DNA from 3 places in the Pantoea sp. Lu_F5_004 genome. Region 1 is predicted to be linked to each of the others. Evidence: predicted binding sites of a transcription regulator. Region 1 holds the regulator's gene; each other region holds the start of a gene.
What was found. The regulator CRP, encoded in region 1, controls carbon source genes, mostly activating them, when cyclic AMP is high. The targets are predictions, from matches to a motif close to ATGTGANNNNNNTCACAT.
Positions count from the first base shown of each region.

Region 2: azuC (stress response protein AzuC) is a predicted target of CRP. The motif match lies at 1,978-1,995, and genes of this name have one in related genera.
Region 3: ACR8BN_RS18755 (PTS mannitol transporter subunit IICBA) is a predicted target of CRP. The motif match lies at 2,727-2,744, and genes of this name have one in related genera.

Region 1 is NZ_CP194946.1:453,057-457,434, forward strand. Features, by position in the region: gene ACR8BN_RS02090 (YccS/YhfK family putative transporter) at 1-1,770, opposite strand, end outside; gene crp (cAMP-activated global transcriptional regulator CRP) at 1,828-2,460, opposite strand; gene ACR8BN_RS02100 (OsmC family protein) at 2,764-3,168, shown strand; gene ACR8BN_RS02105 (phosphoribulokinase) at 3,728-4,378, opposite strand, start outside.
Region 2 is NZ_CP194946.1:238,864-243,241, forward strand. Features, by position in the region: gene ACR8BN_RS01110 (PLP-dependent aminotransferase family protein) at 1-827, shown strand, start outside; gene ACR8BN_RS01115 (DUF1158 domain-containing protein) at 817-1,059, opposite strand; gene mntP (manganese efflux pump MntP) at 1,376-1,951, shown strand; gene azuC (stress response protein AzuC) at 2,069-2,146, shown strand; gene ACR8BN_RS01130 (LysR family transcriptional regulator) at 2,445-3,350, opposite strand; gene ACR8BN_RS01135 (zinc-dependent alcohol dehydrogenase family protein) at 3,519-4,378, shown strand, end outside.
Region 3 is NZ_CP194946.1:4,054,562-4,058,939, reverse strand. Features, by position in the region: gene mtlD (mannitol-1-phosphate 5-dehydrogenase) at 1-554, opposite strand, end outside; gene ACR8BN_RS18755 (PTS mannitol transporter subunit IICBA) at 651-2,585, opposite strand; gene ACR8BN_RS18750 (DUF3053 domain-containing protein) at 3,018-3,734, opposite strand; gene ACR8BN_RS18745 (gamma-glutamyltransferase family protein) at 3,972-4,378, opposite strand, start outside.

The DNA.
Region 1 (4,378 bases):
GATATGTTCGACGATAAACTGACTGTGCGTGACCCAGAGCCGCATATCACTCAGATAGCGGGAGTTGAACGCGGGTTCCTGCATCGCCTGATTCAGTGAGTTAAACAGCGCATTGTGTGCCTGATTGACCTTCACGCGCTGATAAGCCAGTTTCTCTGGTGACTGTTCGTCACCCAGCAACAGCCGTAGCGCATCCTGATAGGTTTCCAGTGCGTCATGGGCGTTCTGCCGCAGCAGGCCGCTCTGCCACTGCGGCCACAGCCAGAGCATCCCGCCAAAAGCGATCAGACAACCCATCAGCGTATCCATGAGTCGCGGCAGCAGAAACTGCGCGCCATTCAGCGACAGCAATTGCAGCGAGTAAACCGCCGTGACCGTAAAACCAATCATCGACCAGCCATAGAACTGGCGGGTAAAGCGATAGCTGATAAAGGTAATCGCCAGCATGATCAGCAGTACCAGCGACTCTGGCACCGCCATGCGCAGCGTGGCAGCCGCGATCACCAGACCGGCAAAAGTGCCCAGCGCCCGGTGCTGAATGCGGACACGGGTAGCGCTGTAGCCGTTCTGGCTGACGAACATGATGGTCATCAGGATCCAGTAGGGTTTGGGGATGTTGAAGAACAGCGCCAGCGCGCTGCCCAGCATCAGCATCACCGCAAACCGGCCGGCAGTGCGCAGGGCCGATGAGCGGAACGAGAGATAACTGCGCAGCGCCGGTAACAGCGGCAGACGGCGCTGGCGATCAGCCATCAGATCACGCTGATAAAGGGGTTTCTGGGTGCGCAGAACCCGCGCGATGCGGTTGAAGTGGTAAAGGCAGAAGTTACCCACCGGATTGTCGGGATGCTGATGGGCGATTTTCTCCAGCGCGCCGAGCTGTTTATCCATCGCAAAGCGATCGGGTAGCTGGTGATAGAGAATGTTATCCGCCAGCACCCGCAACCGGGCCGAGATGGTTTTGGCATTCCAGCGGATCACCGCTTCGGCGTGGCTCTGTTCGACCAGTTTCTGTACCTCTTCCGGCCGATGCAGGCTGACCGAGATATGTTCCTGCAGATCCAGCGCCACCTGAAAGGCGCGCGTCAGCCGTTTATGGCTGTGATCGCGGCTTGCCGACAGCATATGCATCTGCTGATAACAGGTGTTAATCAGATCGACCACTTTCTGCTGACGGGCCAGTAGCGGCGGCAGCGCCTTTTCCGGATCGGTCAGCTGCGTCAGCAGGGTATATTTTGCGTCGCAGTAGTTAGCCAGCTCGCGGTAGATCAGGCTCAGGCTTTCGCGCATCGGCTGCTCTTTCCACAGCCAGAACCAGAACCAGTTAAACAGCCCGTACCACAGCGTGCCACCGATATAGAGCAGCGGGGGGACATAGATTGGCATGCGGCCAATCAGGCTCAGGGTAAAGATGGCGGCAATCAGGGTGCCGGGCAGCAGACGACCATGCAGCGGGCTGATCTCCCCGGTAACGCCGAGCAATAAGGGCATGGCAAACAGGATGAGCGGCAGCGGAATAGCATGCAGGGTGAGCCACTGCATCAGAAAGCTGCCGAGGGCAAACAGGCTGCCGCCAACAATCAGGCGTTTGAAGAAGCGTTTATGCGGGGTATCCAGACCGGCAATGTTGCAGCAGGCGGGCACTAATGAGAACAGCAGACCTTTTTGCAGGTCGCCAGCCAGCCAGCCCAGCGCCACTGGCAGACAGAGCACCAGCGTTTGCCGCAAGGCGTAGTTAACTTCAGGATGGTAAATAATTCGACGCCACATCGGCCCAACACAAACAATAACGGCGTGATGTTGCCATCACGCCGTGGGTGACAGGAATTAGCGGGTGCCGTAAACGACGATGGTTTTGCCGTGTGCGGAGATCAGGTTCTGATCTTCCAGCATCTTCAAAATACGGCCCACGGTTTCACGTGAACAACCAACAATCTGGCCAATTTCCTGACGAGTGATTTTAATTTGCATGCCGTCGGGATGCGTCATGGCATCTGGCTGCTTCGCCAGGTTGAGCAGGGTCTGTGCAATGCGTCCGGTTACGTCGAGGAAAGCGAGGTTACCCACTTTTTCAGACGTCACCTGCAGGCGACGCGCCATCTGCGATGAGAGTCGCATCAGGATGTCAGGGTTAACCTGAATCAGCTGACGGAATTTCTTGTAAGAAATCTCCGCCACTTCGCACGCGCTTTTCGCACGTACCCAGGCGCTGCGTTCCTGGCCTTCTTCGAACAGGCCAAGTTCACCAATAAAATCGCCCTGATTCAGGTAGGAAAGAATCATCTCTTTGCCTTCTTCATCTTTAATCAGAACCGCGACGGAACCTTTCACGATGTAGTAAAGCGTTTCTGCTTTTTCACCTTGGTGAATCAGCGTACTTTTGGATGGATACTTGTGAATATGGCAATGGGACAGGAACCATTCGAGTGTAGGGTCTGTTTGCGGTTTGCCGAGAACCATTCGCTATTATCCTCTGTTGTAATCGTGCCCAAAATACAGGGGGCAGTTTTCCCTGTCAGGCGGTGAAAGCTTCAAGCGTTTCCATTTCAGGAAATTATTCGGGCCGCATCAGGCGCAGTGCGCATCATCCTTCCCGCCTTCGTCATCGGGTGACGAAAAATATTTTCAGCACTGTTTGTAGCACAGCTTTTGCCGACTGTCTTCTGTTGTCTCGCTTCAGCTACGGGCGGATTTCTCTGGATTGCTGTTTACCAGGCGAAAGCGTACTCTGGCGACAAAACAGCGTATTCCGGAGCAAAAATCATGCAGGCAAGAGTGAAATGGGTAGAAGGGCTGACATTCCTCGGAGAATCCTCATCCGGCCATCAGATACTGATGGATGGAAATTCGGGTGATAAAGCGCCCAGCCCAATGGAGATGGTGCTGATGGCGGCGGGCGGATGCAGTGCGATTGACGTGGTATCAATTCTGCAAAAAGGCCGAAACGATGTGGCTGATTGTGAAGTAAAACTGACCTCAGAACGTCGTGAAGAGGCGCCGCGAATCTTTACGCACATCAACCTGCATTTTATCGTGAGTGGTAAAGCGCTCCAGGATAAAGCGGTATCACGCGCCGTGGATCTTTCTGCTGAAAAATATTGCTCTGTGGCCATCATGCTGGGTAAAGGCGTCAACATTACGCATAGCTATGAAGTGATTGAGCTGTAGTAGCCGCAGGGGTCATTGCAGACCTGCTAACTTCACTTCCAGTATCTGATTCAGGTTGCTTTAAGACTGTGCCTGCATCGGGAATCCGCTTTGATACTGTGCCTGCGCTGGGAACCGGGTCAGATCGGAAAGTCGCTTAAGCCAATCTCTGGCCGCTCGGCCCGCGCGATTACGCACCTCATCCCTGAGGCGCGCCCGTAGCCGGGCCAACGCGTTGCGTTGTTCAAAAACGCTCCCGGCGTTTTTATCCGGGCGGCGGGACGCTTTCCTCTTCTGACCCGGTTCCCGGCGTGTTGAACTTATCTATTGCTGCCAGATTCTTTCTGCCCAGGCGTTGTCTGTAGCGACCTTCCTGAAACCGGATGCGGTTGCCGGACGTGAAGCGAAGGGAGCATATACCTGTAGCAAAGCATCGCGGGCCAGGGATGGCGGTTTTGCGTCTTTGCGAAAGGTGTATGCTCCCTGAAGCCTGCTCAGCGGTAAGTCTTTAGCCGCAGGAAAACCAGTTTTACCATCTTTGTGAAAGACATCTGCTCTCAGAGCGGTTTTTGCTGACCTCTTACTCTATTCGCTTACCTTCCATCAGCCGCTTCACCAGCGGGCCCATAATCAACTCCATCGCCAGACCCATTTTGCCGCCAGGCACCACCAGCGTATTGATGTGCGAGATAAACGAGCCCTGCAGCATCGCCAGCAGGTAGGGGAGGTCGATATCTTCCAGCGCCTGGAAGTGGATCACCACAAAGCTCTCATCCAGTGACGGAATAGCGCGGGCAGCGAACGGGTTTGAGGTATCGACCGTCGGGACGCGCTGGAAGTTGATATGGGTGCGTGAGAACTGTGGTGTGATGAAGTTGATGTAATCTTCCATCGAGCGCACTACCGAATCCATGACCGCTTCACGTGAATGGCCGCGCTCGCCGGTGTCGCGCACCAGCTTCTGAATCCACTCCAGGTTCACAATCGGCACCACGCCAACCAGCAGATCAACCTGTTCTGCTACGTTGTGCTGCGCCGTTACCACGCCGCCGTGCAGCCCTTCGTAGAAGAGAATATCGGTGTTCTGCGGCAGCGGTTGCCACGGCGTAAAGGTGCCGGGCACCTGATTCCACGGCACCGCTTCATCGTAGGTGTGCAGATATTTACGCGACTGCCCCTGTCCGCTCTGACCATACTCTTTAAAGCTCTGCTCCAGCAGGCCAAAGTCATT
Region 2 (4,378 bases), 210 kb from region 1:
AAACAGCATGGCTGGAAGATCCCGGATTCTGGGTGGCGCGTCGCGCGGTTGAAGCGCTGCGCGTCACGCCGGTTGCCGTGCCGGTTGATTCCGAAGGGTTGCAGGTTGAGGCCGGGATTGCCCGCGCGCCGGATGCCGCTTTTGCGCTGGTCACGCCGGGACAGCAGGCGCCGCTTGGTATGACGATGAGCCTGGCACGCCGGCATGCCCTGCTTAACTGGGCCAGCCGCGCGCAGCGCTGGATTATCGAAGATGACTATCTCGGCGAGCTTCAGCCCGGCAATCGCGCCGCGCCGGCACTGGCCGCGCTCGACAGCCAGGGGCGGGTGTTGCACATCGGCACGTTCAGCAAGACGCTGACGCCGCAACTGCGGCTCGGTTTTATGGTGGTGCCACCCGCTCTGACGGCCCGGTTCGGCGAGGTCTGCGCGTTGCTTTCGCCTGCCTCCTCCGGATTGCTGCATAATGCGGTGGCGGAATTTCTGCGGGATGGCCACTTTATGCGGCATCTGCGGCGGATGAAGCGCGTCTATCATGAGCGGCTGGAGCAGATGATCGCGGCGCTGCATCCTCACTTTCCTGACCTGCAACGCGCCGGGCTGGCGGTGATTGTTCGTTTACCCGCCGGTTCACCGGATCAGGTGATTGCGCAGCAGGCGGTGGAGTGGGGCATGGCGCCGTCGCCGCTGTCGATCTGGTATCAGCAGGCGGATCAGCGCTGTGCGGGCCTGCTGCTGGGGGCGGCACATCTGCCACGTGAAGGTTATGCGTGCAGTGCCGAACGGCTAAAGGCGCTGGTCGATGCGTATCCTGCTGTCAGCCCCTGAACCAGCGACGCCAGACAAAACGGATCACAAAAAACTCCAGTGCGCCCAGCAGCAAAAACCAGACGCAAAACACCACCGTATAGAGCTGATTCAGGTCCTGCAAATGCAACATCTGCAACAGATGCTGCGCCACCGTCACGCTAAAGGCGGGCGCGGGCAGCAGCAGCGCCGAGAGAAAGCCCAGCAGTAAAATGCCACCAGGCACGATCAACGTTTCAAAAGGGTTATTCATAACCGGTATCCCATATTTATCAGCCCGGCATTTTCCGGTAAACGGCGACACGGTTCAATGGTGGCGCGCTGCTTCGTGCGCATCCGGCATGCTGCATGGCCAGAAAAATGGTCAGAAAATGCTTTGCTACCATCGACTTAGCGCGATTCATAGCGGATGATAAGAGTTATAGCCTTTGCTATACTTAAATCCCTGATTTTACTGTCTTTTTATCTTTGGGTTTGCATGATAGACTGCGCCCACTTTTTCATAACTGAACACTTTGTGTGGTGAATTCAGCGTGAATTGCCGCTTTTTCGCCCCAGGTGAATAAATCATGACCTTTATTGCCACTTTAATTCTTGCGCTGGGCATGTCGATGGACGCGTTTGCTGCTGCTCTGGGCAAAGGTGCCACATTGCATCGTCCCGGTTTTAAAGAAGCGCTGCGTACCGGTCTGATTTTCGGCTCAATTGAAGCGCTGACGCCGCTGATTGGCTGGGCGCTTGGCCTGGCCGCCAGCCGTTACATCATGGCGTGGGATCACTGGGTTGCCTTCATTCTGCTGGCGTTTCTGGGTGGCCGCATGATGATGGAAGGCTTCCGTCAGACTGCCGTCGCAGAGCCCTGTGAAGCCCCGCAAAGCCATGGCTTTATGGTACTGGCTACCACCGCGGTAGCGACCAGCCTGGATGCGCTGGCTGTCGGTGTGGGTCTGGCTTTCCTGCAGGTGAACATCATTACTACCGCGCTGACCATTGGTGCAGCCACTACGGTGATGGCGACGACTGGCGTATTAGTCGGGCGCTTTATTGGTCCGGTCCTGGGCAAATGGGCGGAAGTGCTGGGTGGAGTAGTGCTGATAGCTGTCGGCTCCACCATTCTGTTGCAGCATCTCGGCTACACCGCGTAGGGCTTTTGCACATAAAACCGTCATTTTTGTGATCTGGTTCAAATTTATTTGCTGTTAAAACGCACAGGAGCTATACTTTTTCGGTATATGTTCAACTAAATTTGAATCAGGTGTTCCATGAAACGTATTTTTAAACACGTGTTCCGCGCTTACGTTGAGACGTTCAAACACGTACCGCCGGGTGCCATGTACTAAGCACCCCGCAAGAAACCCTCGATAATCGCGGTCAGGGATCGACCTGTGATTATCACCTTTTCTGCTTCTGCTGATTTAAACCCGCGCTTTCGCACTTCTGGTGCATCCTGTTTATTGCTACCCCTCTCCTTCTGATTGCCGTTATGCGCCACTTTGAGCCAGAAACGGACGTTGCTGCAGTGATCTAATCTGCCCGGGAGATTTCCGGATGCCAGACAAAATGGCGGCATACCTTAAACAGGAAACACGCACTTTTAATGGGTCACGGGAGTGCCTGTGCCGAAGCTAAGATTCACGTTTAACACTGATCATTCTTCCTGAATACTTCAGTAAACCATTCGATAAAGACCCGGACCTTAGGCGGAAGATAGCGTCTGTCAGGGTAGAGTATTGAAACCGGTTTCGTCACTGTCGCATAACCCGATAATACTTCCTTCAGCTGGCCTGTTTCGAGGCAGGGCTTTAATGCCGTATATAATGCGTGAAGCATGCCGAGGCCCGCCACGCCACAGGAAAGAAGTACGTCAGAATTGTTAACTCGTACGCTGCTTCCCGGATGCCGTGAAACAATTTCGCCGTTCATAACGAATTTCCATTCCTGAATGTCCCGACTGTGTTCATTAAAAAAATAAATGGCTTTATGGTCTTTAAGGTCATCAGGCGTTAAAGGAGTGCCATATTTATCCAGATAAGAGGGTGCTGCACAGGTGACCATCTGCAGGCTGCCCATTCTGCGCGAAATAAAATTCGAATCAGCAAGCTCACCGAGACGAATAACACAGTCGACACCCTCTGTAATTAAATTGGTCAGGCGATCTGAAGCGGTTAAGACTATTTCAATTTCAGGATATAAAGCCTGAAACTCGCTTAATTGTGGGATCAGGATACTGTGTGCCAGCGCCAGTGGAACATCAATGCGCAGCTGGCCACGAGGTCGCTGATTTGAAGAGTAAGAAGCCATTATATCGCTGGCATCACTCAGCAGCGTTTTAGCCCGCTGATAAATTTCTTCCCCTTCAACGGTCACACTCAGACTGCGCGTGGTGCGGTGCAATAGCTTAACGCCAAGCTTGTCTTCCAGCTGTTGTACGGACTTACTGACCGCAGGGCGATGCAGCTGCAAGGCGTCAGCGGCCCGGGTGAAACTACGGAATTCAACGACGTGAACAAAAATATCCATCAATTCCAGCATGTTCGAGCGCATCATTTAACTCCACAAAAAATATTCCTGCCGAAATAGTGTATTGCGGATTATATCTCATTCCGATTGTTTCTCCTGCAGTAACACTGAAGTCCTTTTACGTGGCTTTTTACGCCCGCCTGCTTTTTTTATCATCACCCTATTCGATGCATACACATGGGAAATGACAAAATGAAAGCATGGTTACTGAAAGATTTTGGCCTTGAAAACTTAAAGCTTGAAGAGGTGGAAACGCCTGTACCCGGTCCGGGTGAACTTCTGGTTAAAGTTGGCGCGGTGTCTCTGAACTTCAGGGATAAGGCAATAGTAGAGGGCTTCTATGAGCCTCATCTGGTTCCAAAGCCACTGATTCCTGTCTCGGATGCCACGGGCACCGTTGTTGCCACGGGACAGGGTGTATCCCGTTTTAGCACGGGTGATCGCGTTAACTCGCATCTCTATTCACGCTGGTTAGAGGGTGAACCTGCAGCCGATGAGCCAGCATGGTGTATTGGAATGCCGTTACCCGGTGGGCTGGCTGAGTACATGATCATTCATGAGGACAGCGCAGTTAAAGCGCCTGACAGCATGACAGATGAAGAAGCCTCTACACTTCCCATCGCTGCACTTACGGCATGGTACTCGCTAATGGATATCGGCAATCTGCAACCCGGTCAGACCGTGCTCGTACAGGGAACCGGTGGTGTATCGGTCTTCGCTGCTCAGATAGCGCATGCCTATGGTGCACGTGTCATTGCCACCTCCAGTAACGATGCAAACCTTGAACGCATTAAATCACTGGGAGCCGATGAAGGAATTAACTATAAAAAATACCCTGAGTGGGAAAGAAAAGTGCTTGAAATGACTGATGGTAAAGGCGCTGACGTAACGATAGATGTCGCCGGGGGCAATGGCATCAATCAGTCAATTGCTGCGACAAAAGTTGCCGGTACGATTGCTCAGGTAGGATTTCTGACCGGCCAGACAGCACAACTTGATTTGATGCCGTTAATTTTCCGTCAGACAAAGATCCGGGGTATTGCGGTTGCACC
Region 3 (4,378 bases), 490 kb from region 1:
TCGACGATCCATTCGCTGAAGGTTTCCACGGTCACTTCCAGCGGATCGGTGCTGCCCGCTTCAGATGGTGGCACGATGCGATCGACAGCGGAATCCACAAAGCCGACATGCTGCTCCAGCCAGGCGTGATACTGCTCCGGCAGCGCCTTCAGCACATGCTGTTTCAGCTGGCTGGTGCCGCGCACCATATTCTCACAGGCGATAATATTTAGCGGGCGGGTATTGCCGTTGTCACTGCGTTTTGCCAGCCCTTTAGCCACACTGCCGGCAATACGCTCCAGAATCTGCGGGCCCACGGCGGTGGTAACGAGATCGACTTCAGAAACCAGGGTGATGATCTCATCGCTGGTGCTGTTTACCGCACTGACGCCTTTAACGGTTTCTGTTTTGGCCTGCTCGCCAACCACATGAACGGGATACTCATGACGCGCGTTCAGTGCATCCAGCACCGTCTGATTCACATCAGCAAAAACCAGTTCGATACCTGCATCAGCCAGTAACTTGCCGATAAAGCCGCGACCAATGTTTCCTGCTCCGAAATGTAACGCTTTCATAATTTTTGACCCATATCAAATGACGATGGGGCGGGCAAACCCGCCCCAGGAAATCGGGACGGGCATGACCGCCCCAGGGAAAATAATTGCTATAAATTACGCGATTGCAGGCTTACCTGACAGCAGATCCAGCACTTCCTGCACGCTGGTGGTGTTCGCCAGCTTCTCAATCACGCTGTCATCATCCAGCGCATTGGTCAGGCTGGTGATCACCTGGATGTGCTCGTTGTTACGGGCAGCAATACCAATCACCAGGCGCGCCACATCCTCCGGCTCTTCACCGAACAGGACGCCTGCCGGGTACTGACAGAACACCACGCCGGTTTTCAGCACGCGATCTTTCGCTTCGACCGTACCGTGCGGCACGGCAATCGACTCACCGAGATAGGTCGGCGTCAGTTTCTCACGCGCCAGCATCGCCTCAACGTATTCAGGCTCAACGTAACCGCCTTTCACCAGCTGTTCACCCGCAAAGCGAATCGCCTGCTCTTTGTTACTGGCGGTCAGGCCGAGGAAGACGTTATCCGCACCCAGTTTAAACAGGTGTGCGTTGCCTTCATCGTAGCTGTCAGAGAGCGCGGTATTCACCGTTTGACGATGCACGTCGCTGCGGTTAGCCGCCACCAGACGCTCGGTCAGGGTGCTGTAGAGCGCGCTGTCGAGGAAGTTGTTCAGCGAGATATGCTGCGCATGCGGAGCCTGACGAATGGCGCGCTCAGTCAGGTCACGGTGGGTAATCACCAGATCGACATCACCCGGCAGGGCGTTGATCGCGGTATTGGTCACCGACACATTGCTCAGCCCGGCGTCCTGCACTTTCTTACGCAGTACGCCTGCACCCATCGCGCTGGAACCCATACCGGCATCACAGGCGACGATGATTTTACGCACGTGATGCAGTTCAACGCTCATGGCATCGCTGGCGACTGGGGCACCCGCGCCGCTCTGGCCTTTAGACTGCGCTTTCATCTCATGCATGCGCTGGGTCGCGGCTTCGATATCGTCATCTTCTTTGACTTTGCTGGTTTTCAGCAGGATAGCGGACACCACGAAGGAGACAGCGAAGGCCGCAGCAATAGCGGCGATGTTCGCGAAGTAGGCACCTTTTGGCGTCATTGCCAGCACCGCCAGGATTGAACCCGGTGAGGCAGGAGAGACCAGGCCACCGTTCAGCACAGTCAGCGTGAAGACGCCGGTCATACCGCCAAGGATAACCGCCAGCAGCAGGCGAGGGGCCATCAGCACATACGGGAAGTAGATCTCATGGATGCCGCCAAGGAAGTGGATGATTGCCGCACCGCCCGCAGACTGTTTAGCACTGCCACGACCAAAGAACATATAGGCCATCAGCACACCCATACCCGGACCCGGGTTGGCTTCGATCAGGAAGAAAATGGATTTGCCGGCTTCACTCGCCTGCTGGATACCGAGCGGCGAGAAGATACCGTGGTTAATGGCGTTGTTCAGGAACAGGATTTTCGCGGGTTCGACGAAGATTGAGGTCAGTGGCAGCAGGTTGTTCTGCACCATCAGATTCACGCCCGCGGCGAGAATGTGTGACAGACCTTCTACCAGCGGACCGATCGCCAGGAACGCCAGCAATGCCAGTATCATCCCGATAATACCGGCCGAGAAGTTGTTGACCAGCATCTCGAAGCCGCTTTTGATTTTGCCGTCAATCGCCCGGTCAAACGACTTGATTGCCCAGCCGCCCAGCGGACCGGCAATCATCGCGCCGAGGAACATTGGCATATCAGCACCGACAATCACACCCATGGTGGTAATGGCACCGACCACGCCGCCGCGATCGTCGCCGACCAGACGCCCACCGGTGAAACCGATCAGCAGTGGCAGCAGGTAGGTGATCATCGGGCCAACCAGTTTGGCCAGCGTTTCGTTAGGGATCCAGCCAGTTGGAATAAACAGTGCGGTGATGATACCCCAGGCGATAAACGCCCCGATGTTTGGCATCACCATATTACTCAGAAAGCGACCAAAGCTTTGTACTTTGACCTTCACTGATGAGGACATAAACCCACCCCTTATTGAGACGCGCTGCAATAGGAGAGCGCGCTTGTTTTTGTTTAGCCACCCCGACCCAAAGCCGGTGGTATTACTGTATGCACGCGGACTCTATCACGCGAATTTGACGCTGCGTAGCGTGCGGGGTAAGTGTGATCTACATCACTAATTAAGGGTGGTGGCAGGGGTGGTTAGCGTGATTTTGATCACACTTTAAAGCGCAGCTCAGGCTCTTTTGGCTGATTTTTAGACGAGGTGGCCGGTTATTTGTGAGGTAAATCACACTTGCCTGACGTTGATTTGTTATATATCTGTGACTTAGATCACAAACTATTTTTGGTCGAAAATGCGCCAGATCACACTTCATTCTGCGGGTGATCGGGTGGGAGGAGAAAAGGGAGTGTAACGGGCAGACGATTAACGTCTGCCCGTAAGGCGGGTTTACTGCAGACCACCCTGGACGGCAGCCTGTGCCTGAGGAAGCGCCTGCGAGTTGGCGGATAAGGTGCTCATCAGCGCGTTATATTGCGAAGCCTGATCCTGAGTCGGGAACTGCACGCCGCCATCATTGAAGCTGACACGGGTTCCCTGCGTTTGCAGGAAATCGCCGGTCTGCACTGCACCCTGGCTCAGCGCCTGGAGTTTTGGCAGCAGAGGAATCAGCTGATTAGCGGGCACCGTCACCACTTTGTTATAGGCGGTGTCGTAGACTTTTTTCAGGTCATCCGGCTGCTTCAGGGTCGCCTTGCTGCTATCCGCCTGCATTTTGGCGCTTTCAATCTGCTGGGTGACGATCACCAGTGCGCTGGTCGCCTGACGCAGGGAATCACGACGGCTGAGATAATCCTGCGGAACGCGAATAGCAGAAAGCTCATCCACCACCGGACGCATACCCTGTTCAACCGCTTTGTTCGCCTGCTGCGAGAAGCCATACATAATGGCGTAATCGCTGGCGAAGTTGCCAAAGCTCTGCTTCTGGTTTTCGCTGAGGCTGGGCAGATGCTCGCCGCTGCGCATCACAGTGTTCTGGAGAAAATCGATAAATGCTTTGCGCTGCTCGCCTTCTTTATCACCGCATGCGGTGAGTTGCAGCACGATCAGCGCGCCAGCGAGCATAATGCCGCCGCGTGCCATAAGGCGTGTAAGTCCTGAAGCCATAGGGTCAACTCCTGTCGGTGATACTGTCAGATGTCCAGGTAGGAATGGCCTAAAGAATAGAACAAACCCGAGCCACGGCACAACGTGAAACCACCTGTGAAACAGATGCTTTCTGAAACGCCGGTTACAGAATGGGAGCGCCTGCGCCTCACGGCGTGCTGCGTTCCCTGCCATCGCAGGCTTCAGCGCGCAGAGATGAAGGAGGGGCTGAGCAGCCTGACGCTCACTGCCGCAACCTTAAAACACCACCGCCTGACCATCTTTGCGACTCTCACTGGCCGCAATGTAGAAGCCCTGCGGATCGCGCACTATCGCCTGCGCGCCACCAAAATTGTAATTACTCAGGGGATCTTCCAGTACCACGTTGTGACCCATACGGCGCAGTGTGCTCAGGATATTGCGATCGAGGGTTGATTCAAACACGACTTCGCGTCCCTGCACCACCCGCCAGCGCGGCGCATCAATCGCGGCCTGCGGATTCTGGCGGTGCAGCATAATGCGTAGCGCCAGCTGGAGGTGTCCCTGCGCCTGCATCGGGCCGCCCATCACGCCAAATGCCATCAGCGGCTGGCCCTGCTGATCCCGCGCAAAGGCCGGGATAATGGTATGAAACGGCCGCTTACCGCCCGCCACGACGTTGGGAT